4 regions of the Vibrio sp. Vb0349 genome follow, and region 1 is predicted to be linked to each of the others. Evidence: predicted binding sites of a transcription regulator. Region 1 holds the regulator's gene; each other region holds the start of a gene.

Region 1 (6,044 bases):
CATCCACCCTGGTACTTTCACGTTGTTCTGTGCCGCAAAGCGAGACGCTTGCTTAAAGTTCGATACAGGCAAAATTCCTGGCACAATTTCTACGTCAATTCCTGCTGCGACACAACGGTCACGGAATCGCAGGTAAGACTCAACGTCAAAAAAGAACTGAGTAATAGCACGGTTTGCACCTGCATCTACCTTACGTTTTAGGTTCAATAAGTCAGACTGTGCGCTTTTAGCTTCAGGGTGAACCTCAGGGAATGCAGCAACGGAGATATCGAAATCGTGGCGTGATTTCAGCAGCTCAACCAAATCCGAGGCATACATATCAGGCGCACCGCCACCTGGAGGAATATCACCACGCAGAGCGACGATATTTTCAATACCATTGTTCCAATAATCATCGGCAATATTAATCAACTCTTCACGAGTCGCATCAATACAAGTGAGATGGGGAGCGGCAACCAATCCGGTTGTTGCTTTAATTTCTTTAATGATGGAGTGTGTTCTGTCACGCTCGCCGGAGTTCGCACCGTAAGTCACAGAAACAAATTTAGGTTGAAGCGTTTTAAGACGGTGCACTGAATTCCAAAGTGTTTCTTCCATCTTAGCGCTGCTTGGCGGAAAAAACTCAAACGATACATTGATGTTATCTGATAACTCAGCAATATTCTGGTTCAAGGCGTCGATATGGCCTGCGTGCGTATATCCCATCTTACTCTCCCTGCGGCACTCCGCCACGAAAACAAATCCTTAAAATCGACGTTTAGACGTCTATATGTCTACAGAATGTATTGAATACGATTTAATGTCAACCTTGTAATTATGAATTTTTCTCACGTTAATAATGAAGATAGTTCAAGTTTCTACTTGAGCATCATCTCGCCATTTTGCACGGGTTATGACTTCAGTATGGCACTGATAGGGGAATAAAAAACCCTGGATTAATTCCAGGGTTTTTAGGTCAATCGCAACTTTAAAATAAACCAGCCAATCGGTTGAGGTCGGATTGAATAGCGCCGGCTGTCACTTCTCTGCCTGCGCCTGGTCCTCGAATGACCAGAGGGTTATCTTTGTACCACTTGCTCTCTATGGCAAAAATGTTATCGCATGGCAATAAGTTGGCGAGCGCGTGCTCACGAGACAACGCTTCGACTCCCACCGTTGCTTTACCATTTTTTTCTAAACGCGCCACATAGCGAAGCACTTGATCGTTTCTCTGTGCTTTTGTCAGACGCTCTTGAAGTATTTCACTCAACAACGCTCCATTATCGAAGAAATCATCTAAGCTCAGTTCTCTTAATTCTTCTGGCACTAAAGACTCAACTTTAACGCTGTCTGGTTCTATATCTAGGCCCGATTCTCGAGCCAAGATGACTAACTTACGCATTACATCGGAGCCATCTAAATCAGAACGAGGGTCAGGTTCGGTTAACCCTTGCTGCCAAGCAAGATCGACTAAATCATTAAATGGTACAGAACCATCAAACTGTTGGAACAGCCATGATAACGTCCCCGAGAAAATCCCCGATAGAGCGACGATTTCATCCCCACTTTCACGAAGATCTCGCACGGTATGGTTTATCGGTAACCCAGCACCAACCGTTGCGTTGTATAGCCAATGACGACCAATTTTAGCGAATGCATCTTGAACCTGATGGTAGTACTGACTATCTGCGGAACCGGCCACTTTGTTAGCGGAAATCAAATGAATGCCTTGCTGTGCGATTTCTACGTAGCGCTGAGCTAACTCTTTACTCGCGGTAACATCAAGCACGACGGCTTCATCATAGCTTTTAAGTGCTCCCAAACGTGCCAGCCAATCCCCATTGTTTGCTATGCTTTCATCATCAAATCGTTCAGCAACACTCGCCGCCTCAATACCTTGCTCATCGAACCAATAGGTTTGGCTATCCACAACCGCGACAAGATCAAAGCTCATACCATGACGTTTTTCGAGCTCACTTTTTTGCGTAGCAAATAAATTTAGCCAACTAGAACCAATATTACCCTTGCCACATAAAGCCACTGCCACGCGTTTTTGCGCTTGGAACAACTGGCTATGAATCGTTTGAACCAACGCCTCGGTATCAGTACGGCGCAAAACAGCGACTAGGCTCAGCCCTGAGTCTGTTTCAGAGATAAATTCTACCGGAGAGTGCTTTAGCTTCTGATAAAAGCCAAAGCAATGATTGGCGTTTTTCGTAACGCCTGCACCTACCGCAGCTAAGAGCGAGTAACCTTCTTTTAGCTTAATTTCTGCCTCTACCGCAAGCTCTTGCAAGTGTTTCAATGCACCACCGGCGATTTCTGCGGTGTAAGCCAAGCGTAGCGTATGCTGATCGGATTGAGCTTCAAATGCCAATGGCTCTAATTGCGCGCGCTGCAACGCTTGTAATACATCACTCTGTGTTTTTTCGAAGTCGTGCCCATGCATGAAAGACAACTGCACCAATAAAACATCATCCAGTGAAGTAATAATTTTAGCGCCACGACCAGATGCCAATACACGCTCAATACGAGTAGAACCCGACTCTGGCAGATAGCTACACTTGAGATTAAGGTCCATGGTACTTTGCGCCACAGGCTGAAGCGTACGACTGTGTAGCACTGGGGCAGCTAAGCGAGCAAGTTCACTGGCTTCATCCAATCGAAGTAACGGTAATAAACAAGCGTCAGACACCAAACGTGGATCGGCACTATAGACACCAGCAACATCACTCCAAATCGTGACAGTACTGACTTCAGCAAGCGCGCCTATGACCGTTGCAGAATAGTCAGAGCCGTTACGACCAAGTAGGATGGTTTCTCCTGCCTCGTTCTGAGCCATAAAGCCAGTAATTACCACACGTTTATGGTTATGCTGCGCGAGGATCTCTTTAATTAAAGGGTATGAACGAGCGCGATCAACCTCTGGTTGAGTTCCCGCTTCTGCACGTAAAAACGCTCGTGCATCTTGTGCAACCGCAGGGATAGAACGTTGAGATAATAACGCGGCCAATAGGCGAGCAGACCATACTTCTCCGTGCCCCAGTACCGCGGCTTTTTGCGCATTAGTGAGTGGTGCAGTCAGCTCCGAGAGAGTACTGAACTCATCATGTAATAAAGCTAACAGCTCTTCTTTTGCTTCACTCTCCAACAAGCTTTCTATTAGCTCAGTTTGGAACTGTCTCAAGCTTTGAAGCGCTTCATGCGCAATTCGGCCATCTTTACTTAACCCTTCCAAAAACTCAATCAAGCGGTTAGTGGTTTTTCCTGCAGCAGAGACGACCACAAGATCATTTTCTGTCGAATACTCCTTGAGAATACCCACAACGCGTAAGTAGCATTCTGGGTTTGCTAAGCTACTGCCACCAAACTTATGCAGCTGACGTTGTACAGTCATTGTTATCGTCTCCTATTACTGGGTAGCTTTAGCGAACGCTTGTTCTAAATCTGTGATGAGGTCTTGTGCATCTTCCAAACCGACAGACAAACGCAATAGTTGATGAGAGACCCCAGCCTCCGCCAGCGCCTCCTCACCCATTGCACGGTGCGTCATGGATGCTGGGTGGCAAATCAAACTTTCTACACCACCTAATGACTCTGCTAATGAAAACAGTTGGAGCTCTTTCACAAACACCTTTAACTGCTCAAACGAACCAGCAAACTCAAAACTCAACATAGAGCCAAAGCCCGTTTGCTGCTTTTTAGCAATGTCGTGACCTGGATGTTCCGGCAGGCTTGGATGATAGATAGTTTTAACTAACGCTTGTTTCTGTAGGTAAGCTAGTACCTGCTGTGAGCTCTCTTCATGTACTCTCATACGAGCAGCAAGCGTACGAATACCTCGCAGTGTCATGTAACTATCGAAAGGTGTGCCCGTTGCACCAATACAATTACCCCACCATGCAAGCTCTTCTGCATGCGCTTCTGTGTTGGTGATGATTACTCCACCAATTACGTCCGAATGACCGTTGATGTACTTTGTTGTGGAGTGGATAACAAAATCCGCACCTAGCTCTAAAGGTTTTTGGTACACGGGTGTCAAAAAGGTATTGTCCACCGCAACTAACGCGCCGATTTGTTTCGCTTTTTCACAAGTAGCTGCAATATCCACTACGCGAACCAGAGGGTTTGACGGAGTTTCTAGCAAAATGAGTTTTGGTTTTTGTGCCAATGCAGCATCTAAAGCCTGTTCGTCTGATTGATCGACAAACTGAACCTTAAAATCGCCTTTGCTAGCTCGGGTATTAAAAAGACGATAGGTGCCGCCATAACAATCGTGAGGAGCAATAATGAGATCATCTGGGCCGAGAAAAGCGGAAACCCATAAATTTAATGCCGACGTACCGCAGTTAGTAACAACCGCTCCTTTTCCAGACTCAAGTTCAGATAGCGCACTTTCCAACAGTCCGCGGTTTGGATTACCAGATCGTGTGTAATCATACTTGGGCACTTCACCAAAAGCAGGAAAACCATAGTTAGTGGAAAGATAAATAGGTGGAACGACAGCATGATATTGGCTGTCTGATTCAATACCAGTGCGTACTGCAATGGTCGCAGGTTTGCGAGTGCTCATGGGTGTATCCTTTCACGGGTAATGACTTCTAAATAGGAATGCGCTATATCTAATGAGTAACATAAAGTGATCAACACGCTTCCTTTGCTGTTATGTTCACTTTACTCGTCAAAAAATGAGACGTCAACACTTCTAGACGTCTATATGTCTTTGCTTATGGCGGTAAATGCAGCTAAAATCAGCACCTAAATTATTTTTAACCGATTACATAAATGAAGGTGTGCAATGGCTGACTGGAATGGCGAATACATTAGCCCATATGCAGAGCACGGCAAAAAAAGCGAACAAGTAAAAAAAATTACCGTCTCTATCCCGCTAAAAGTTTTAAAGGTGCTAACTGATGAGCGTACTCGCCGTCAGATCAATAACTTACGCCATGCAACCAATAGCGAATTGCTATGCGAGGCATTTTTGCACGCGTACACAGGTCAGCCACTTCCGACAGATGAAGACCTTCGTAAAGACCGTCCTGATGATATTCCAACAGAAGTAAAAGCGCTGATGACGGAAATGGGCATCGAATTTGAGTCATTCGACGAAGAATAAAAAAGCCTGATAAGAGGTTTCAGGTAATAACTCTTGCCTCGAGCCAAATGAATGACATAAAAAATGGGACGCAATAGCGTCCCATTTTTGTGTATCACATCTGAAAGATATATTACTCTGCCATGTAGTTTTCAGGCATCTCGATACGAGCTACACCTGAATTAACCGCCGCCTGAGCAACCGCTTTTGCAACACGTGGTAGCAAACGTGAATCCATTGGTTTTGGAATAATATAGTCCGCACCAAACTCTAGCTTATCAACACCTGCAGCCTTCAATACGGCTTCAGGTACAGGCTCTTTTGCTAGCTCACGAATCGCCTCAACGGCTGCAAGTTTCATTTCATCATTGATTTCACTTGCACGCACATCAAGAGCACCGCGGAAAATGAATGGGAAACACAATACGTTGTTAACTTGGTTAGGATAATCACTACGGCCAGTACCCATGATCAAGTCATCACGAACTGCGTGAGCAAGTTCCGGCTTGATTTCAGGATCCGGGTTAGAACATGCGAATACGATTGGCTTATCTGCCATCAACTTCAACGCTTCCGCTGGCAATAGGTTTGGACCAGATACACCTAGGAACAGATCTGCACCTTCAATCACGTCTTCTAGTGTGCGCTTATCTGTATTGTTCGCAAATAGCTGCTTATATTCATTAAGATCATCACGACGAGTGTGAATCACACCTTTGCGATCTAGCATGTAGATTTTTTCGCGCATTGCGCCGCATTTGATCAGAAGCTCCATACACGCTACAGCGGCAGCGCCAGCGCCAAGACAAACAATTGTTGAATCTTCAAGTTTCTTACCTTGAAGTTCGATTGCATTCAGCATACCCGCTGCCGTTACAATAGCAGTACCATGTTGATCATCGTGGAATACTGGTACATCACAACGTTCAATCAGACGCTTTTCAATCTCAAAACAGTCTGGTGCTTT
Region 2 (6,044 bases), on a different contig from region 1:
CACAGAGCGAGAAACTGAACGAGAAAGCAGAATTTGGAAACGTCCTGTTAATCAGATAATGAGCACCGAATTTGTGTTGGTTGATGAGGATTTACCTGTCTCTGTTATTCGAGAGTTGGTGAAAACCGGCATTCGTTTCCCTTGGGTATTGTGTAATACCAAAGAAGAGTACCGTGGAGTTTTAACGCAGGAAGACGCGTTGAAGTATCTTGCTTCTCTGTGAATAAAATTGTCTTACCGTTTTAGCTCATTTGGGGGCCGACTTTCGGTGGTTTGGCGATAGTTGATTTGATATTATCGCCCCCCAAAATGACTTTTGAGCGTGCATTCAACATGATTCAACAATTGCTGGTTACTTTCCCTCCGATGCTATTTGGCGCACAAGCGCTACTGACTTTGCTTCTAATCAAGGGCGATATTTGTCCTGGTCAGCGAGGACGTCTTCATAAAATGTTGCCAGCAGTAGCTGTATTGTGGCTCGCTGTTGCGTCACTTCGCATTGAAGCATTTATGATCGTGTTTGCTATTTTCTACTTCTATTCTCAGGTTCAAACCAAGAAAACGCGTGAAAAAGGGCCACTATGGGCGATGCATTTAGCGAATGGTTTGGCCTTTGCGTATGTGAGTATTCAAGTATTTGAGCAATCAAGCTGGCCAGCATCGATAGCGATGGCGCTAATGATATTTTTCCTTGGGGCGTCATTTTCTCAATTGCTGCTTACGATAGCTCGCAGCAGATTACAGGCATTTCACCGTATTTTACCAGTTACGGGCATTGTGTCTGGAATGCTATTAGTCATCGCAACGTTGTTTGCTTCTTACCAGTTAAATGAAGCTGCACTGAACGCTGCAACACAGCCAATCTTGCTGTCTTTAGCTATGCTAATTTCTTCAATTATTGTGTGGTGTTGGCATATTTTTACGCATAAGAAACCAGAAAAGGTGCAACTGAGCGTTGCCTTGTTTCTAGCACTCGCGTCGATGACGAGCCTGCAAGATTTATTCTCTCTCGCGGCTTAACCTCTATTCTAAAGACAAAGCTAGACGGCTTATATCCAAGTGCTTTCTTGGTGCTTGGGTATAAGGTGATCACGTTTTAGATCGCACTCACTTTAAATTCGCGTGATTACTACTACGCTTGTTTATATACCTTGTCGAAGAGGAGAGTCGCGATGGATTTAAGCAATGTAGGTAATCTGGACAGCACTATTTTGCTAGGTATCGTCAACGAAAAGCTACGTTTAGAGTGCGACAGTTTTGACGAGTTAGTATCAGTGTATGAGATGGATGTAGAGTCTGTAGTCGGCAAGCTTGATATGCTCGGTTATCAGTACGATCCATTGACTAACCAATTTAAAGCATATCAACGCTAAGCCTTTCATAACCCAAATATTTTAAGCCACCTTGATTCCGTCAAGGTGGCTTTTACATTGTAGCCTCGCGGTTGCGAAAAAAGCTTGTAAGTAACGCTTCTCTCTCTCTGAGTGACGCGTTGCTGCAAACAAGCGACGCCATAAGCCTTGGCCGAAAGGTTTACTGGTAATAAGACCTTGGCGAGAAAATTCAGAAATCGCCCAATTGGGTAGTGCCGCCACCCCTAATCCAGCAGAGACCATCTGAACTAACATGAGAGTATTGTCGGCTTGCTTCCATTTCGCAGGTTCTATTCCTGCTGGCTGAAGAAAGTGTTTTACGACGTCTAGCCTCTGTTTTTGAACAGGATAAGAGAGCATGGTTTGATCTGCGAGATCTTGCGGATCAATAATTTCTTTTTCCGCCAATGGGTGGTTGGTTGCGGTAATTAAACGCATTTCAAAGTCGAATAGAGGCTCGTAGTGGACTTCAGATCGAGGTTGGATATCGGAAGTAATAACAAGATCGAGTTCGCCTGCCAATAAAGCTGGGAGTGGTTCAAAGCCAAAACCAGAGGAAAAGTCCAATGTTACGCTAGGCCAAGCAAGTTGGTACTCCCTAAGTGCAGGCATTAGCCATTGGAAGCAAGAGTGACATTCAATGGCCATATGTAATCGGCCATTGACGTCTTCTTTCAAGCTCGCTATATCATTTTCTGCTCTTGCGAGTTTCGGAAGGATATCTTCTGCAAGACGCAATAGGATTTCTCCCTCTGAAGTGAACTTCACCGGACGAGTCTTTCTCAGGAACAGTTGCCCTCCAATTCGCGCCTCCAAATCTTTGATCTGATGAGACAGTGCCGACTGAGTGAGATGCAAAGCGGTCGCTGTCGCCGTTAGAGAGCCAGTGTCTCGAAGCGAAGTGAGTGTCCGCAAATGTTTTAGCTCTATCATGAATTCCTTTCATCCTTTGTTGCTCGCTATGAACAGAATAGCAATCGTGTAAATAACTTAACGACAAAAAATGGATATGTAAACGTCTAGACGTCTATTTGTTGTTTTTATTTGCGAATCATGTCGCTTCATGATGAATTTTTTTAATAAACAAGTTGAATAAATGGACGTTGTTCTAATATCAGATGAGAGCGATAGTTTAGCCATCCAGACATCTTATTATTTACCGAAAGATGCTCTGACCCAAACAAATTGAACAAAATTGAGAAAGGAATAGGGACATGGCGACAACGACTCACATACTAGGTTATCCACGCATTGGTGAAAAAAGAGAATTAAAATTCGCTCAGGAGAAATACTGGCGAGGAGAAATTGATCAAGCTGAGCTTAAAAAGGTTGGGGCAGATCTACGCGCCAAAAACTGGCAAACACAAACGGATGCTGGTCTGAGTTTTGCCACCGCTGGCGACTTCGCTTGGTACGATCATGTACTGACGACCACGTTGCTATTGGGTCATGTGCCAAAGCGTCACGCTGATGGTTTCCCTAACCTGGATACGTTGTTTAAAGTGGGTCGCGGTCAATCTCTGGCGGGTTGCAGCTGTGCGGGCGCTGCGGCATCGGATATGACCAAATGGTTCAACACAAACTACCATTACATTGTCCCTGAATTCAGCAAGGACGATACGTTTGAAGTGAGCTGGCCGCAACTGTTTGAAGAAGTCAACGAAGCGCTTCAAGCTGGCCACCAAGTGAAGCCTGTTTTGCTTGGCCCAGTCAGTTACCTTTACTTGGGTAAAGAGGTCGAAGAAGGGTTTGACCGCTTAACCCTGCTACCACGCTTACTTACTGCTTACCAAGCTATTTTGGCAAAGCTAGCAAGTCAAGGTGTTGAGTGGGTTCAGATTGATGAGCCAATTTTGTCACTGGAGCTAGAAAGCAAATGGGCTGATTCGTTTAAGCTGGCCTACCAAGTGATTCGAAGCGATGTAAAAGTGCTGCTAACGACGTACTTTGACTCCGTAAGCGATACGCTAGATAAAATTGTAGAGCTACCGGTGGATGGTTTGCATATCGATTTATCTGCCGTCCCTCAGCAGCTTGACGATGTGGTTGCCAAGTTACCGGAGGGGTGGGTGCTTTCTGCTGGCGTTGTGAATGGTCGTAACGTGTGGCGTTCGGATTTAAGTGCCCAACTCGAGCGTCTACAGCCAGTCAAAGAGAAACTGGGCGACAAACTTTGGGTTGCCAGTTCATGTTCTCTTCTACATAGCCCGGTTGATCTGGAACAGGAAACAGAACTCAGTGAGGAAGTGAAAAGCTGGTTTGCGTTCGCAAAACAAAAAGTAACAGAAGTCGCCTTGCTTGGCCGCGCACTCGATGGTGATCAAGATGCGATTCTCGCTTGTGATACCTACAGCCAGCCAATCAAAGCACGTAAAACGGCAACGCATGTGAATAAGCCACAAGTTCAAGCACGTTTAAACAGTATTACTGCGTCACTTGCCGAGCGCAGCGCACCTTACGCGGAGCGTGCTGCGCATCAAGCTGAAGTATTGGGCTTGCCTCTGTTGCCAACAACGACAATCGGCTCTTTTCCTCAAACGGGTGAAATCCGGGTGCAGCGCAGCGCTTATCGTACAGGTCAATTATCTGAGTCTGAATATATCCAAGCACTTAAAGGACATATTGCTGACGCAGTAAAACGTCAAGAGGCGCTCGACCTAGATGTGCTAGTTCATGGTGAAGCAGAGCGTAACGACATGGTGGAATACTTCGCTGAGAACTTGGCGGGTTTTCAAACGACCAAATTTGGTTGGGTACAGAGTTATGGTTCTCGCTGTGTGAAACCTGCCATTGTAGTTGCTGACATTGAACGTGAAAAACCGATCACAGTTGAATGGTCGACGTACGCACAATCGCTAACCAGCAAACAGATGAAAGGCATGTTGACTGGACCAGTAACGATTTTATGTTGGACGTTCCCACGTGAAGACATCACACGTCAAGAAATTGCGCAGCAACTTGCTTTGGCACTACGTGATGAGGTGTCTGACCTGCAAGATGCAGGCATCAATATCATTCAAATTGACGAGCCAGCCATTCGAGAAGGTTTACCACTCAAAAAACGCGATCACAAAGCGTACTTAGAATGGGCCGTAAATGCGTTTAAGGTCTCTGCGGCAAGTGCAAAACCAGAAACTCAGATTCACACTCATATGTGTTACAGCGAGTTCAATGAAATCATTGATTCGGTTGCGGCACTCGATGCGGACGTCATTACCATTGAAACATCTCGCTCAAATATGGAGCTGCTGAAAGCATTTGAAGAGTTCAATTACCCGAACGAAATTGGCCCTGGTGTTTATGACATTCACTCACCAAACATTCCTACGGAAGAATGGATTGAAGGTTTAATCAAGAAAGCGGCAGAAAAAATTCCGGCTCAACGTTTGTGGGTAAACCCAGATTGTGGTCTGAAAACACGAAACTGGAAGGAGACAGAAGCCGCATTGGCAAATCTGGTTTCAGCGGCGAAGAAGCTCCGTGCTGAGCTGGCGTAACACATCGTTACAGCAAATAAAAACGGAGACTGTGGTCTCCGTTTTTCTATTCTTAATTGTTAACTTTCGTTTTCAGATTATCCAATAATAGCGAATCATCGTCTCATGCCGAAAGCAACAAAAATTACTGTAGCTACTTCACCTGAGTACAAGTCTGTGCGGAAACCAACTCATCTGCCATCAACTGACCGCGAGAATTACGTACCTTAATACGATACATCAAGCCCATATCAATTTGCTTGCGAACTTCTGGGTTGCTGCAATAGGTATAGATACTGGTATTCAGTACTTGATTTAACGGCTTTGCACCGAGTGCGCCATCGTTATAAATCATCATCATCTCTACAACATTTTTGTTGGATGAGACACGCATTATTTGCAGTGGACCGTACTCTAAAGGGAGGCCCGCAGACAAAACTCCTGCTCGGTTTGATGCCATAAGCTCAAGTTGTCGCTGATTATCATCGGTTGATGAACAGCCAGCCAGAGCACCAAATACCAAGAAAAGACACAGTAATTTTTTCATAAATTAAAACACTTTTTTGAACGGTTTCACGATTACATTATCGTAAACACCAGCCGCTACGTAAGGATCGGCTTCTGCCCACGCTTTAGCATCCTCTAGCGAGGCGAATTCAGCGATGACAGTTGAGCCCGTAAATCCAGCTTCTCCAGGATTGTCAGAATCTATCGCAGGCATCGGACCAGCTGTAAGAAGGCGACCTTCGTCTTGTAACTTTTGTAAGCGATCCAAGTGTTGTGGGCGAACGCTCATGCGTTTTTCCAACGAGTTCTCAACGTCCTGTGAAAAGATGACATACCACATAGCATAGTTCCTTAATTGGTAGGGTAAAGTGTTAATTTAACGCCTTTTTTGTGTCTCTCACAAGTGAACAACAGAAAATGTGAGATCCTTTCTAACTGTTAGCGTTGTAGGTTGACTAATTCTGAACCGGACGTGGTTTACCTTCACTGTCAATGGCTACGTAGTTGAAGGTCGCATCACAAACCATGAAGCGTTCGCCAACACCGTGAGCTTTGACGGGTTTGACCCATACTTCCAAATCGACACTCATGGATGTGCGGCCGATCTTAGTGCATTCGCCGTAGCAGCATACGACATCGCCCACACCAACAGGTTTTTTGAACGTAATGCTTGATACCGAAACGGTGA
Region 3 (6,044 bases), on a different contig from region 1:
TACAAGCGTACCGTGAGCCACCACAAATTTTAGTGGTTGAAGGCTATATGGATGTTGTCGCGCTTGCTCAATATGGCGTAGATTATTCCGTTGCCTCATTGGGAACCTCGACAACGGGCGATCACTTGCAAGTGTTATTCAGGCAAACAAGCACCGTAGTGTGTTGTTATGACGGTGACCGCGCAGGCCGTGAAGCCGCGTGGCGTGCCATGGAAAATGCATTGCCTTACCTAACGGATGGTCGCCAGTTAAAATTCATGTTTTTGCCGGATGGAGAAGATCCCGACTCTTATATCCGACAAAACGGAAAACAAGCATTTGAGCAGCAAGTGTCTAATGCGATGCCCTTGTCTGAATTCATGTTCAGCTCATTGACTCAGCAGGTCGATATGAGCACGAAAGAAGGCATGGCAAAACTGAGTACTCTTGCGGTTCCTCTCATTGATAAAGTCCCTGGCGGCACTTTAAGACTATACTTGAGAGAATTGCTTGGCCGCCGTTTGGGTTTGGTTGATGAACGCCAACTACAGCAGCTAATTTCAAAACAAGGTAAAGAGGATAAAAGGCCTCAACCTCATAAAGAAATCAAGCGAACGCCGATGCGAGAAGTGATCGCGTTACTGATTCAAAACCCACAATACGTAAGTATGGTGCCAGATCTAACTAGCGTTAGAGATTTGCCCATTCCTGGTCTAAGTTTATTTGTTGATGTACTTGATAAATGCCAAGCGCATCCCCATATCAACACAGGCCAATTATTAGAGCATTGGCGAAACAGCCAAAATGAGACCCTTCTGTCTCGTCTCGCGAGTTGGGACATTCCACTCGATGAGGACAACCAAGAAGAAATCTTTTTAGACTCACTGGATAAAATTATTGCCCAGTGCGTAGAAAAACAAATTGAAAACCTGCAGGCCAAAGCAAGAAGTGTCGGTTTATCAGCCGAAGAGAAAAGGGAGCTGCTAGCACTTATGCTAGATTTAAAAGCGTAACCCTGTTTAATTAGTCAGCAACGATTTAATTTGTTATAGTAAGTGGTTTGCATTTCGCATACTGATTCCTTCACCAGATTACGAAGTTGGATACCGTCTATGGATCACAATCCGCAGTCACAGCTAAAGTCACTTGTTATTAAAGGCAAGGAACAAGGCTATCTGACCTACGCCGAAGTAAATGACCACCTACCTGCTGAAATCGTAGATTCAGAACAGGTAGAAGACATCATTCAGATGATCAACGACATGGGCATTAAGGTAGTAGAAACTGCTCCTGATGCTGATGATTTAGCACTGAACGATGACACAAATATTACCGATGAAGATGCAGCCGAAGCTGCAGCCGCTGCACTTTCTAGCGTAGAGAGTGAGATTGGTCGTACAACAGACCCAGTACGTATGTACATGCGTGAGATGGGTACTGTCGAACTTCTAACTCGCGAAGGCGAAATCGACATCGCAAAACGTATTGAAGAAGGTATTAACCAAGTTCAATCGTCTGTTGCTGAATACCCAGGCACAATTCCGTACATTCTTGAGCAATTTGACAAAGTTCAAGCTGAAGAACTACGTCTTACAGACCTAATTTCAGGTTTTGTAGATCCAGATGCTGACGACACCGCTGCACCAACGGCAACACACATCGGTTCTGAACTGACTGAATCTCAGTTAGAAGAAGAAGACGATGAAGACGTTGATGACGACGAAGATAGCGATGACGATTCAGATGATTCTGAAGAAGATGTAGGTATCGATCCAGAATTAGCGCTAGAGAAATTCAACCAACTACGCAGCACCTATCAAAATCTTCAATTAGCAATCAATGAGTACGGCTATAACAGCCCGAAAGCAACCGTTGCTAATGAAATGATGCTAGACGTATTCCGCGAGTTTCGTCTAACGCCTAAACAGTTTGATCACCTAGTGAATGAACTGCGTACTGCTATGGATCGCGTTCGTACACAAGAGCGTCTGATCATGAAGTCCGTGGTTGAATACGGCAAAATGCCGAAGAAATCATTCATCGCGCTGTTCACTGGTAATGAATCAAGTGAAGCTTGGCTGGATGAAGTTCTTGCGTCAGACAAGCCATACGCTGAAAAGATCAAACGTAACGAAGAAGAAATCCGTCGTTCAATCGCTAAGCTAAAAATGATTGAAGAAGAGACTTCTCTAAACGTACAGAACATTAAAGACATCAGCCGTCGTATGTCTATCGGTGAAGCAAAAGCTCGCCGTGCGAAGAAAGAGATGGTTGAAGCGAACTTGCGTCTTGTAATTTCTATCGCGAAGAAATACACCAACCGTGGCCTACAGTTCTTGGATCTGATCCAGGAAGGTAACATCGGTCTGATGAAAGCGGTAGATAAGTTCGAATATCGTCGTGGTTACAAGTTCTCGACTTACGCAACGTGGTGGATCCGTCAGGCAATCACTCGTTCAATCGCGGACCAAGCACGTACGATTCGTATCCCGGTACACATGATCGAAACGATCAACAAGCTAAACCGTATCTCTCGTCAAATGTTGCAAGAGATGGGTCGTGAGCCACTACCGGAAGAACTGGCAGAGCGCATGCAAATGCCAGAAGACAAGATTCGTAAAGTTCTAAAAATCGCTAAAGAGCCTATCTCAATGGAGACACCAATCGGTGACGACGAAGATTCGCATCTAGGTGATTTTATCGAAGATACAACGCTAGAACTTCCGTTAGATTCTGCAACTGCAACTAGCCTTAAGGTGGCAACAAAAGACGTGCTTGCAGGTCTAACGCCACGCGAAGCGAAAGTACTTCGTATGCGTTTTGGTATCGACATGAATACTGACCATACTCTAGAAGAAGTTGGTAAGCAGTTCGACGTTACTCGTGAGCGTATCCGTCAGATCGAAGCAAAAGCACTACGTAAACTTCGCCACCCAAGCCGCTCAGAGACTCTGCGCAGCTTCCTAGACGAATAATCGCAGCGCATACAAGCTTTTAGAAATCAAAAAAGGTGACTTTAGGTCACCTTTTTTATTATCTACTGTTCTAAGTGGATAAAAACTAAGCGCAATTGCCCTAGTTGGTATCTAGACACCTTGCAACGCTTCCCCTATAATCGTTGTCCTATTAAGGCCCCTTAGCTCAGTGGTTAGAGCAGTCGACTCATAATCGATTGGTCCGCAGTTCAAGTCTGCGAGGGGCCACCATATTCCGAAAGGCGTAGCAGGTTAATACCTACTACGCTTTTTTTGTATCTTATATCTTTGGGTACAGTTTCGGTTGCGGTAACTCGTCACTAACCTCGTAATAGCTTTTCCTCTTCCCCTTTTCTTTAACTATTATCTGGCTTTCTATATGTAGCAATGAAACAAAATGTCCGCTCGTGATTTAAACCATTGACCCTCAGACAACTTCTGATAGGATGGACATACAAACGTATGGACGTCTAAAACAAAAAATGGAGCTACAATGAAAAGTATTGGTCACTTAAAGAAACTAGCTTTGATTCTCACGGCAGTAGTCGGCTTAAGCGCTTGTGGAGAAAAAGATGACTCTGTCATTAAAGTGGGCGCGACAGTTGGACCACATGCACAAGTAGTCGAGGCGGTAGCGAAGGAGGCAGCAAAGCAAGGTTTGAATGTCGAAGTCATTGAGTTTTCTGACTACGTGACACCTAATGCCGCTCTTAGCGATGGTAGCATCGATATTAATAGCTATCAGCACCAGCCATTTTTAGACAACTTCAACAGTAGCCATAACGCCCAATTAGTATCAATTGGTCAGTCCATTCTTATGCGTATGGGGCTTTATTCCAATAAGTATCGCTCACTGCAAGAGCTTCCAAACAATGCACGTATAGCGCTTCCAAATGACCCTACCAACGGTGGTCGTGGTCTGTTGCTACTCGCCGATGCAGGTTTAATTGAGCTGAAACAGGGTGTTGGCCATAAAGCCGCCCTAACTGATATCACAAAAAACGCAAAATCATTTGAATTTGTCGAGGTAGATGCCGCTCAGCTACCAAGAACATTAGATGATGTGGACGCGGCTGCGATTACAATGAACTACGTAATGTCTTCTGGTTTAGATCCGAAGAAACAAAGTATCTATCTTGAAGCAAAAGACGCCCCATTAGCAGTCATGGTCATCGCCACTCGTGACGCAGACAAAAATAATGAAGCGTATAAAAAGTTCGTTTCTATTTATCAATCTCAAGCGATTCGTGATTATCTCGATCGTACGTTCAAAGGCACAATCGAAGCAGCTTTTTAATCAATAAAGCAGCGAATACTTTGCCCACGAATCAGATAGAAAAGAGGCTAATGTTTTCTCATAGCCTCTTCTTTTCATTACTCACTAAATCGACTCATTGTCGACTTTCAGCCTCTAACTTCATTGCCAAATAAGCTTGGTCAGCAGAAACCAATTCAGGACGGTTAATCAACTTCCAGAGGAAGTATGGTGGGATTAAAAATACGATGAAGTAGAGTGATTCATGGAAGAAAACATCGGCTATCGTTTGCTGATGCTCCCAAAGTGCCGTCAGTGCGAAGAGCTCTAACATCACGCCTAATACGCCAAAGACGACAGAGACAACAATCGCTAAACCCAGTAGTTCTCTAATAAAGTGCTTGTATGCCATGATACTAATTCCTTCTAGCAATAAGTCATACTAACTTACGCTCATAAGAAAGAAGCCAGCTTGACTATCATCAAACTCCCCTCATCACAGTTAAGAACTTAGTTTTATAAAAAAGGACTTGTATATAGCACCATTGAAGATTGACCTGTCTATCACAATACAATGACATCATTTCTCGACTTTGAGACTAGCCTTTTACATTTATCAGCAGTGTAAACAAGAGGTCATAATGAAAAAATATACCTATCCTTTACTTGCTATCTCAGGTGGTCTTTTATTGACGGGCTGCGGTAGCGACGACTCTTCATCCGATACAGAAGCAGCCACTTTTTCTCTCAGCGTTTCCGATGCTCCTGTCGACGATGCCAGCAAAGTCGTTTTAGCGTTTCAAGATGTTGTCCTTGTACCATTTGACCCTGAAACTGGCGAGCAAACTGGAGAACACATTCTGTTAGATGCTAGTGACAATGGAGCACTACACCAAGTTGATCTAATGGAATATCAGGGAAGCAACGCTAAAACGATCATTCACGAACAGGACATCGCTCCTGGTGATTATGCTATGTGTGTGTACGCTAAAGACGGCAAACAATTAAACGATACAACACTGTCATACGTAGAGAAGACAGACGGCAACATCAAAGGCTTAGTTGTACCTAGCCGAGGCAGCTGTTTTGGTTTTAAACCAGATACGAGCGATCAAGGTCGCTTAAAGTTTTCGCAAAAAGGTCAGTATGTAAAAGTTCATACTGGTCATAATAGCTATGTTGTCGAGTTTGACTTACGCAAAGGTCTGGCGGATCCAACAGGCAAAGATTACATGAACATGAACTCTAATGCGGTAAGCTTAGTAAACGCATCAGAATCAGGTCATATTAGTGGTGAAGTCAGTGAAATTCAGTATCAAGCATGTGAAGCAGACAGTGCCGCATCAAATGCAATAAATGACGTTCCTGCCGTTCACTCTGTTTATCTGTATACAGGTTCAATGGATCGCTCAACCATGGGCGATATGGGTGCGACAGATCCACTCAACGCGCCAGTTGCGGTAGCTAACGTGAATGAATCGCAAGACGAAGAAGGTAATACAACCTACAGCTACGAGTTTGGTTACATCGGCCCGGGTACTTACAGCATTGGCTACACATGTGCTGCGTATATTGATACGCCAGACGCTCATGAAACTTCAGAAGACGGTTTCTTGATTTACCAGCACTACACGCCAGTTGATGTTGTCGAGGCAGAACTGACAACTCAGGACATTAATCCAATTCTTTAAGTCACCACATTAAAAAAGCCGCTCGTACTGAGCGGCTTTTTACTTAGTCAGAAAGGTAATATTGAACCGTCGATACCACTCGCACTTTCTTAATGTAAGGCGTGTTGCTGTCTCGGTCATAAATCGAGAACTGCCCTTGAGTTG
Region 4 (6,044 bases), on a different contig from region 1:
TGGGATTGTTCCAGTTGAAGTTACTGAATGCTCCTGCTGCAACTCTCTGTTTATATACCCATACAGATAGGTTGATTTCATTTGACTGAGCGAGTTGCTCATCAAGGAATAAATAACCAATACTGTCTTTGGCCGGTTTGTCATCAGGAGAGGGAAGGTATTGGAGTTTTTCTCCGTGATTCAGCAATGTAATCGCAGGTAGGTAATAGCTGCTGGTAGACGTGCGCTTTTCGAAAACAAGCGTTTTTCCTCGCAGGTCAGAAAATGACTCAATGCCACTCTCTTTATTAGTAAAGAACACCGTATGATATTTTTGCAGGCCTTTTTTCCATCGTATAGCAAGGACTTGGCTATTAGACTGCTTTTCTAAGGTCATCGCATTAAAGGGGGTCGCCGTTGCAATTTGAACGGTGCCATTTTCAAGCGCAACCGCGAGCTGACGATAATTTTTAAATACCTTTACCGCCCCTTTTGCGTAACCATATTCAGCCATATTTTCAGTTACATACTGAGTAAGGGGCGTCGCTTTTTTGATTTTGCTTTGGGCTTTATTGGACACAATGCCAAATGTGAATGTTTTCTCAATATTTTCTTGTGCACTGACGACAAAAGGTGAACTCAGCAAAGTGAGTAATAACAGAGTGCAGGCAGGTTTCATCCGGCTTCAACTTCCTTCTGGTGCATGTCAGTAATATTTAGTATTTATCAATGTGCCGAAATCAATCTTAAAAACAGTATGATGTACAAATTTCGTTGTGTGCGCACTTTTTATAATGTGACTTGGTCACTTATTCCGTTCAAATAGTACCGAATTTGACGTTTATGTACAGGATGAATGTATCACCGTGAGTCTGAATTCACTGGATTCTTGGTCAAGCGCTGTATTGGCTGTGAGCTAATGCGCCTTATGTATCGCTATTTTGTACTAAGAAAATTTTTCCAATTGTTTTTGATACTTTTTCTCGAGAGCTTCATTGCCTGCTGCACGTTCAAGTTGAATCATGAGTTGCAAAGAGGGCTTCTTCACGCCATACATTTGATTGAATCTCATTAATCGAATTCTAGCTTCAGTATAATCACCGCTATCAATTTCTATTTTAGCGAGTTGCAAAATCGATTTTGGTCTATGAGGGTCATGATCGATAGCTCTAGTAAAGTAGTATCTCGCTTTGTCTTTATCTTGTGATTTTAGCGCACAAAAAGCTGCATTCTCATAGCTTGCTGGAATAAGGTAGTAATAAGGCTGCTCAATGGCTCGATTAAACATCTGATCGGCTTTTTCGAAGTCACCTCGCTTGCAAAGAAAAGTACCGTAGTTATTGAGCACATTTCCGTTTTTAGTGTGTTGGCGTAGAGAGCGTTTATACATCTGTTCGGCTTTAATATCTTCACCAACCGTTTCGTAGTAGTGAGCCATAGATAATTGCGCGCGATAGTATTGAGGTGCGTGGTTTAAGGCTTGTTGTAAGTTATCATGCGCGCGAATCATGTTACCGCCGTCTAAATAACCTAAGCCAAGTGCGATACGTGATTCTGCCATTGCCACAGGATCGGCTTTAACGACAGGGCTTCCATCTTCTTTCACCGTCACGCAACCCACGAGTGCAAACTGAGACAATAATATTAGTGCACCGAGCTTTGCTGTTTTCATTCTTTATCCCTACATCCCTGAATCTTTCTGCATGATATGAATTACTTAGCAAAAACCTATTGAGGAAAAAACACTATGCGATCAGGTTTGCAAACTGTTATGAAAAAGCCGCCATATGGCGGCTTGGTTCACATATTACATTTCGGTAATGATGAGTGCTTTGTTTGCTTATTTTGAAGCTAATCGTCTTTAGTGAAAGCATCTTCACTGAAGTGATCGAGATCGTACGGTGTTTGCTGATAAACACAGTAGTTCAGCCAGTTTAAAAAGAGGAGGTGTCCATGGCTTCTCCAGCTTGCAATTGGCGGGTTATCTGGGTTGTTGTTTGGGTAATAGTTGACAGGAATAGCGGGCTCCATACCTTCGCTTAAATCTCGGATATATTCATTATGTAAAGTGTGGGAATCATACTCAGGGTGTCCTGTGACAAAGACATTTCGTTTGTCTTTTGTGGTGGCCAAGTACACACCTGCGACATCCGATGTCGCTAAAATGTCTAAGTCAGTATGCTCTTCTAGAAAGTGAGGCGAAAAATCTGCGTAACGCGAGTGAGGAGCCAAAAACGTGTCATCAAATCCGCGTAAGATAGGGTGAAACTGATGATGGATTTGATGATGATACACGCCTGAAAGTTTTTCTTTACGCGTTTTTTTAGGTAGATCGTAGAGTAGCTTTAACCCTGCTTGCGCAGCCCAGCAAACATAAAGAGTGGATGTCACATGATCTTTTGCCCACTCCATGATGGTTTTGAGATGATCCCAATAAATGACATCTTCAAATTGCACCAAACCTAATGGAGCCCCAGTAATGATCATGCCATCGAAGTTTTTATCTCGCACCATTTCAAATTGGCGATAAAACGTGTCTAAATGTTCAGTTGGCGTATTTTTACTCGGGCGGTTATCAATGCGCAGTAATTCGACGTTAACCTGTAGTGGGCTGTTTGAGAGTAGACGCAGAAACTGAGTTTCAGTCTCTATTTTTTTTGGCATCAGATTAAGGATCAGCACTCTTAAAGGACGTATTTCCTGACTCGCTGCACGCGTTTCACTCATCACGAAGATGTTTTCTGTCCTTAATACATCGGTAGCTGGTAATTGATCTGGAATTCTAATTGGCACGACTTTCTCTCCCTAAGTATAGTCAATCTAGACGTCTATACTTCTAAAGCTAACTTAATTAAGTTTAGATGTCGATACGAAATCCGACTTTTCAATCTACTCTTTACATTATGGTAAACCGTACTCGGGGTTGTCACACAATTGTGACTAAAGCAGAGTTTCTGATGAGATAGGTTTGAAACGCAGTGTGTACTATTTGCTGGTAATTATGCGATCACGTTAATATGTGAAGGTGACTTCGTAGTAAGGAAGTCTCAAATTAATGAGCCATACTAAAAACAATCAGCTCACCATTTTGCATTAATGTGCATATTTGGAAACATCGTCAGTGGAGGACATTATGTTCGGTATTTTCAAGAGAAAGACAAAGATTCAGAGCATCGCTCAAGAAGTTCCTTGCGTGCTACTGCATTCGTTTGGTGATAAAGACATTTATACGCCGGAAGAGATTGATCAAGTTCTTCAAAAGCTGGGTTATGATAAGAGCAAGGATGTCAGTCATTATCAGTATGCGTATGGAATGTTTGCCGATGAAGCCTCTTACGAGCTCCTAGAACTAACGGATGAGCTAGGTAATTATGGTCATTTCCAACGTGAAGTAGGTAAGATGCTACTCAATACACCTGAGCCGATTGATATGCATATCTACTTTGAAATTTCTCGTCAGCACCAAAACGTCAGCCTTTTACCTGGTCATCAAAAAGTAAGCGAAAGTGATGGTGTGTAAACATCGTTAGTGGTATTCCATCGTGAGATGAGTTGGGTATAATGCGCGGCCTAATTATCCGGACATGTTGTCGGTTACATTTCTGTTGAGCGTTAATGCCTTATGTTCAAAATGCTTGTCTCTATGCCACCAATGTTGGCGCTGTCGATAGCGATTGTATGTGAAGTGATTGCCACTTCTTATATTCCCAAAACAGAGCAATTTACGAAAGTAATGCCGAGCACAGTCGTTTTGATTGGTTACGGCATCGCTTTCTTCTTGCTTTCCGTCACAGTGCAAACAATGCCTGTTGGGGTTGTTTATGCCATATGGAGTGGTGCTGGGATCGTTTTGGTTGCGACGGTTGGTTACTTTGTTTACGGACAGCGTCTAGACTTACCAGCCCTAGTTGGTATTGGGTTTATCATCGCTGGTGTGTTGATCGTAAATTTATTATCCAAAACAGTAGGGCACGAATAACGCCACTCTACTTGTTAAGTGAATAAGAAGCCGCAGCGAGAAATTGCTGCGGCTTTTTAGTGCAAATTCAATCGCTAATGGCGAGTATTGATATGACGTCTTATTGTTGTATTCATAACGGTCGCATTATGTGATTGAAAAATAGACATTATTTAGCGCATTGAAAATACAAAGTTATGTTTCTTCAAACTTTAGGAAAGGGCAGTAGATAAATCACTCCGATAGATGTTAACGTGGCGACTCATCTTTACTGCTTTTTCATTCCCTACATATTTCTGCAAAGTTCTTATTGTGTAGTGTGTCGAAGAACCATAGAATCCGCGCGCTTTAATTTATGTTATTAGCGTTATCAATGATAAAAGTGCAGTCCATTATCATTGTTTTTATCACTTATAGATGGGCACATCTGACAATACTTACATGAACAAATACAAAAAGCCTGCATTCAAGGCCGAATTTCTTTTGCCTCGTTACTGGGGAACGTTAATTATCATTAGCGTGATGTACTTACTTAGCCTCCTTCCTTTTAAAGTTCAACTAGCTTTGGGACGCAACATTGGTCGTTTAGCTATGCGACTCATGAGAAAACGTCAAGTTACGATCAGACGCAATCTTGAGCTTTGCTTCCCTCATATGGAAGAATGCCAACGCGAAGCAATTCTAAAAGACAACATCGACAATACTGGCATCGCACTTTTTGAGACCGCAATGGCATGGTTTTGGTCAGATAAACGGGTAAACAAACACGTCACGATAAAAGGCATGGAGCATCTAGAGGCTTTAGAGAAGTCAGGCAAAGGTGCATTAATGTTGGCCGTACACTCAATGAATCTAGAGTTAGGTGCTCGAGCTTTTGGCATTAAAAAGTCTGGAACTGGTGTTTATCGCCCAAACAATAATCCGTGCTTTGATTATTTTCAGTATAAGGGACGCTCTCGCTCTAATCGTACACTGATTGATCGTAAAAACGTCAAAGCCATGCTTGAAGCACTTAAAACGGGTGAGCGGGTTTGGTATGCACCGGACCACGATTATGGTAACCGACGCTCGACATTTGCACCGTTATTTGCCGTTAAAAATGCTTGTACTACGACAGGTACAAGTTTGTTGGTTGATTCTACAGATTGCGCCATTGTGCCTTTTACGATGGTAAGAGGAAAAGACGGACACTATACCCTAACCATTAGTGCGCCCGTCGAAGGTTTCCCGAAAGAGGATCATCAACGCGCCGCCGCATTCGTGAATCAAATAGTTGAAACATCAATCATGGCAAGTCCGAGCCAGTATATGTGGCTTCATCGTCGGTTTAAAACTAGACCAGAGGGTGAGGACTGTTTGTACAAGCCTAGGCTCATCCCTAGCTTGGCATAGCATGTAGAGACTAAAAAAGCCCAAGGAACATACGAACCTTGGGCTTTTACTTTCTATTCGTTTCGCTTTATAAGTAGCGATCTTTTAGGTGAGCTTGAAAGTGTTTAGCATTCAGTGTTTCACCCGTGGCTTGTTTTACCAACTCATCAGTGGTGAATAAGCTACCTTTACTCCAGATGTTTTCCGAGAGCCAATTGAATATCGGAGCTAAGTCGCCAGAACGAATAACCGCATCTACATCGACGGTTTGTTTCATTGCTGCCATAAATTGTGCAGCGTACATCGCACCGAGCGTGTAGGACGGGAAATAGCCAAAACTTCCGTCTGTCCAATGGATATCTTGCATACAGCCATTTTTGAAGTTTCCTTCGGTTGATAGCCCCAAGTACGCTTTCATCTTTTCGTTCCAGAGTTCTGGTACATCTGTATGTTTGATGACGCCGTTCATGAGATCTCGCTCAATTTCATATCGAAGAATAACGTGAGCAGGATATGTTAGTTCGTCAGCATCTACGCGAATAAAGCCTTTTTCTACGCGAGTGTAAATTTTGGCTAAATTGTCTTTTTCGAATTCACTACCAGAAAAATGGTTAGAAGCCAGTCGAGCGAGGTGATCGATAAACGCGCTGCTTCGTCCTATTTGCATTTCAAAGAAGAGTGATTGTGATTCATGAATACCCATAGAGCGAGCTTCTCCCGCGGGTGTTCCTGATAA

Evidence for each region. Region 1 encodes MetJ, which represses methionine synthesis genes. Its sites were predicted from a motif close to TTAGACNTNTANANGTCTAA; they were not measured.
Region 2: metE (5-methyltetrahydropteroyltriglutamate--homocysteine S-methyltransferase) is a predicted target of MetJ. The motif match lies at 2,385-2,404, and genes of this name have one in related genera.
Region 3: R7Q47_RS19875 (MetQ/NlpA family ABC transporter substrate-binding protein) is a predicted target of MetJ. The motif match lies at 3,409-3,428, and genes of this name have one in related genera.
Region 4: metA (homoserine O-acetyltransferase MetA) is a predicted target of MetJ. The motif match lies at 2,800-2,819, and genes of this name have one in related genera.

The regions. Positions count from the first base shown of each region.
Region 1 covers NZ_JAWOTS010000029.1:1,812-7,855, reverse strand. The annotation lists gene metF (methylenetetrahydrofolate reductase) at 1-705, opposite strand, end outside; gene R7Q47_RS20375 (bifunctional aspartate kinase/homoserine dehydrogenase II) at 968-3,376, opposite strand; gene R7Q47_RS20370 (O-succinylhomoserine (thiol)-lyase) at 3,392-4,552, opposite strand; gene metJ (met regulon transcriptional regulator MetJ) at 4,778-5,098, shown strand; gene R7Q47_RS20360 (malic enzyme-like NAD(P)-binding protein) at 5,211-6,044, opposite strand, start outside.
Region 2 covers NZ_JAWOTS010000009.1:29,187-35,230, reverse strand. The annotation lists gene R7Q47_RS12250 (EAL domain-containing protein) at 1-223, shown strand, start outside; gene R7Q47_RS12245 (hypothetical protein) at 310-1,020, shown strand; gene R7Q47_RS12240 (DUF4250 domain-containing protein) at 1,173-1,373, shown strand; gene R7Q47_RS12235 (LysR substrate-binding domain-containing protein) at 1,395-2,306, opposite strand; gene metE (5-methyltetrahydropteroyltriglutamate--homocysteine S-methyltransferase) at 2,588-4,870, shown strand; gene R7Q47_RS12225 (GspS/AspS pilotin family protein) at 5,004-5,396, opposite strand; gene R7Q47_RS12220 (YciI family protein) at 5,400-5,696, opposite strand; gene yciA (acyl-CoA thioester hydrolase YciA) at 5,812-6,044, opposite strand, start outside.
Region 3 covers NZ_JAWOTS010000026.1:42,526-48,569, forward strand. The annotation lists gene dnaG (DNA primase) at 1-992, shown strand, start outside; gene rpoD (RNA polymerase sigma factor RpoD) at 1,092-2,954, shown strand; tRNA gene R7Q47_RS19870 (tRNA-Ile) at 3,110-3,185, shown strand; gene R7Q47_RS19875 (MetQ/NlpA family ABC transporter substrate-binding protein) at 3,448-4,251, shown strand; gene R7Q47_RS19880 (hypothetical protein) at 4,346-4,621, opposite strand; gene R7Q47_RS19885 (DUF4382 domain-containing protein) at 4,851-5,900, shown strand; gene R7Q47_RS19890 (SIMPL domain-containing protein) at 5,944-6,044, opposite strand, start outside.
Region 4 covers NZ_JAWOTS010000002.1:347,873-353,916, forward strand. The annotation lists gene R7Q47_RS04875 (phosphate/phosphite/phosphonate ABC transporter substrate-binding protein) at 1-658, opposite strand, end outside; gene pilW (type IV pilus biogenesis/stability protein PilW) at 926-1,651, opposite strand; gene metA (homoserine O-acetyltransferase MetA) at 1,831-2,772, opposite strand; gene R7Q47_RS04890 (DUF6559 family protein) at 3,113-3,499, shown strand; gene R7Q47_RS04895 (DMT family transporter) at 3,623-3,958, shown strand; gene R7Q47_RS04900 (LpxL/LpxP family Kdo(2)-lipid IV(A) lauroyl/palmitoleoyl acyltransferase) at 4,379-5,329, shown strand; gene R7Q47_RS04905 (carboxypeptidase M32) at 5,397-6,044, opposite strand, start outside.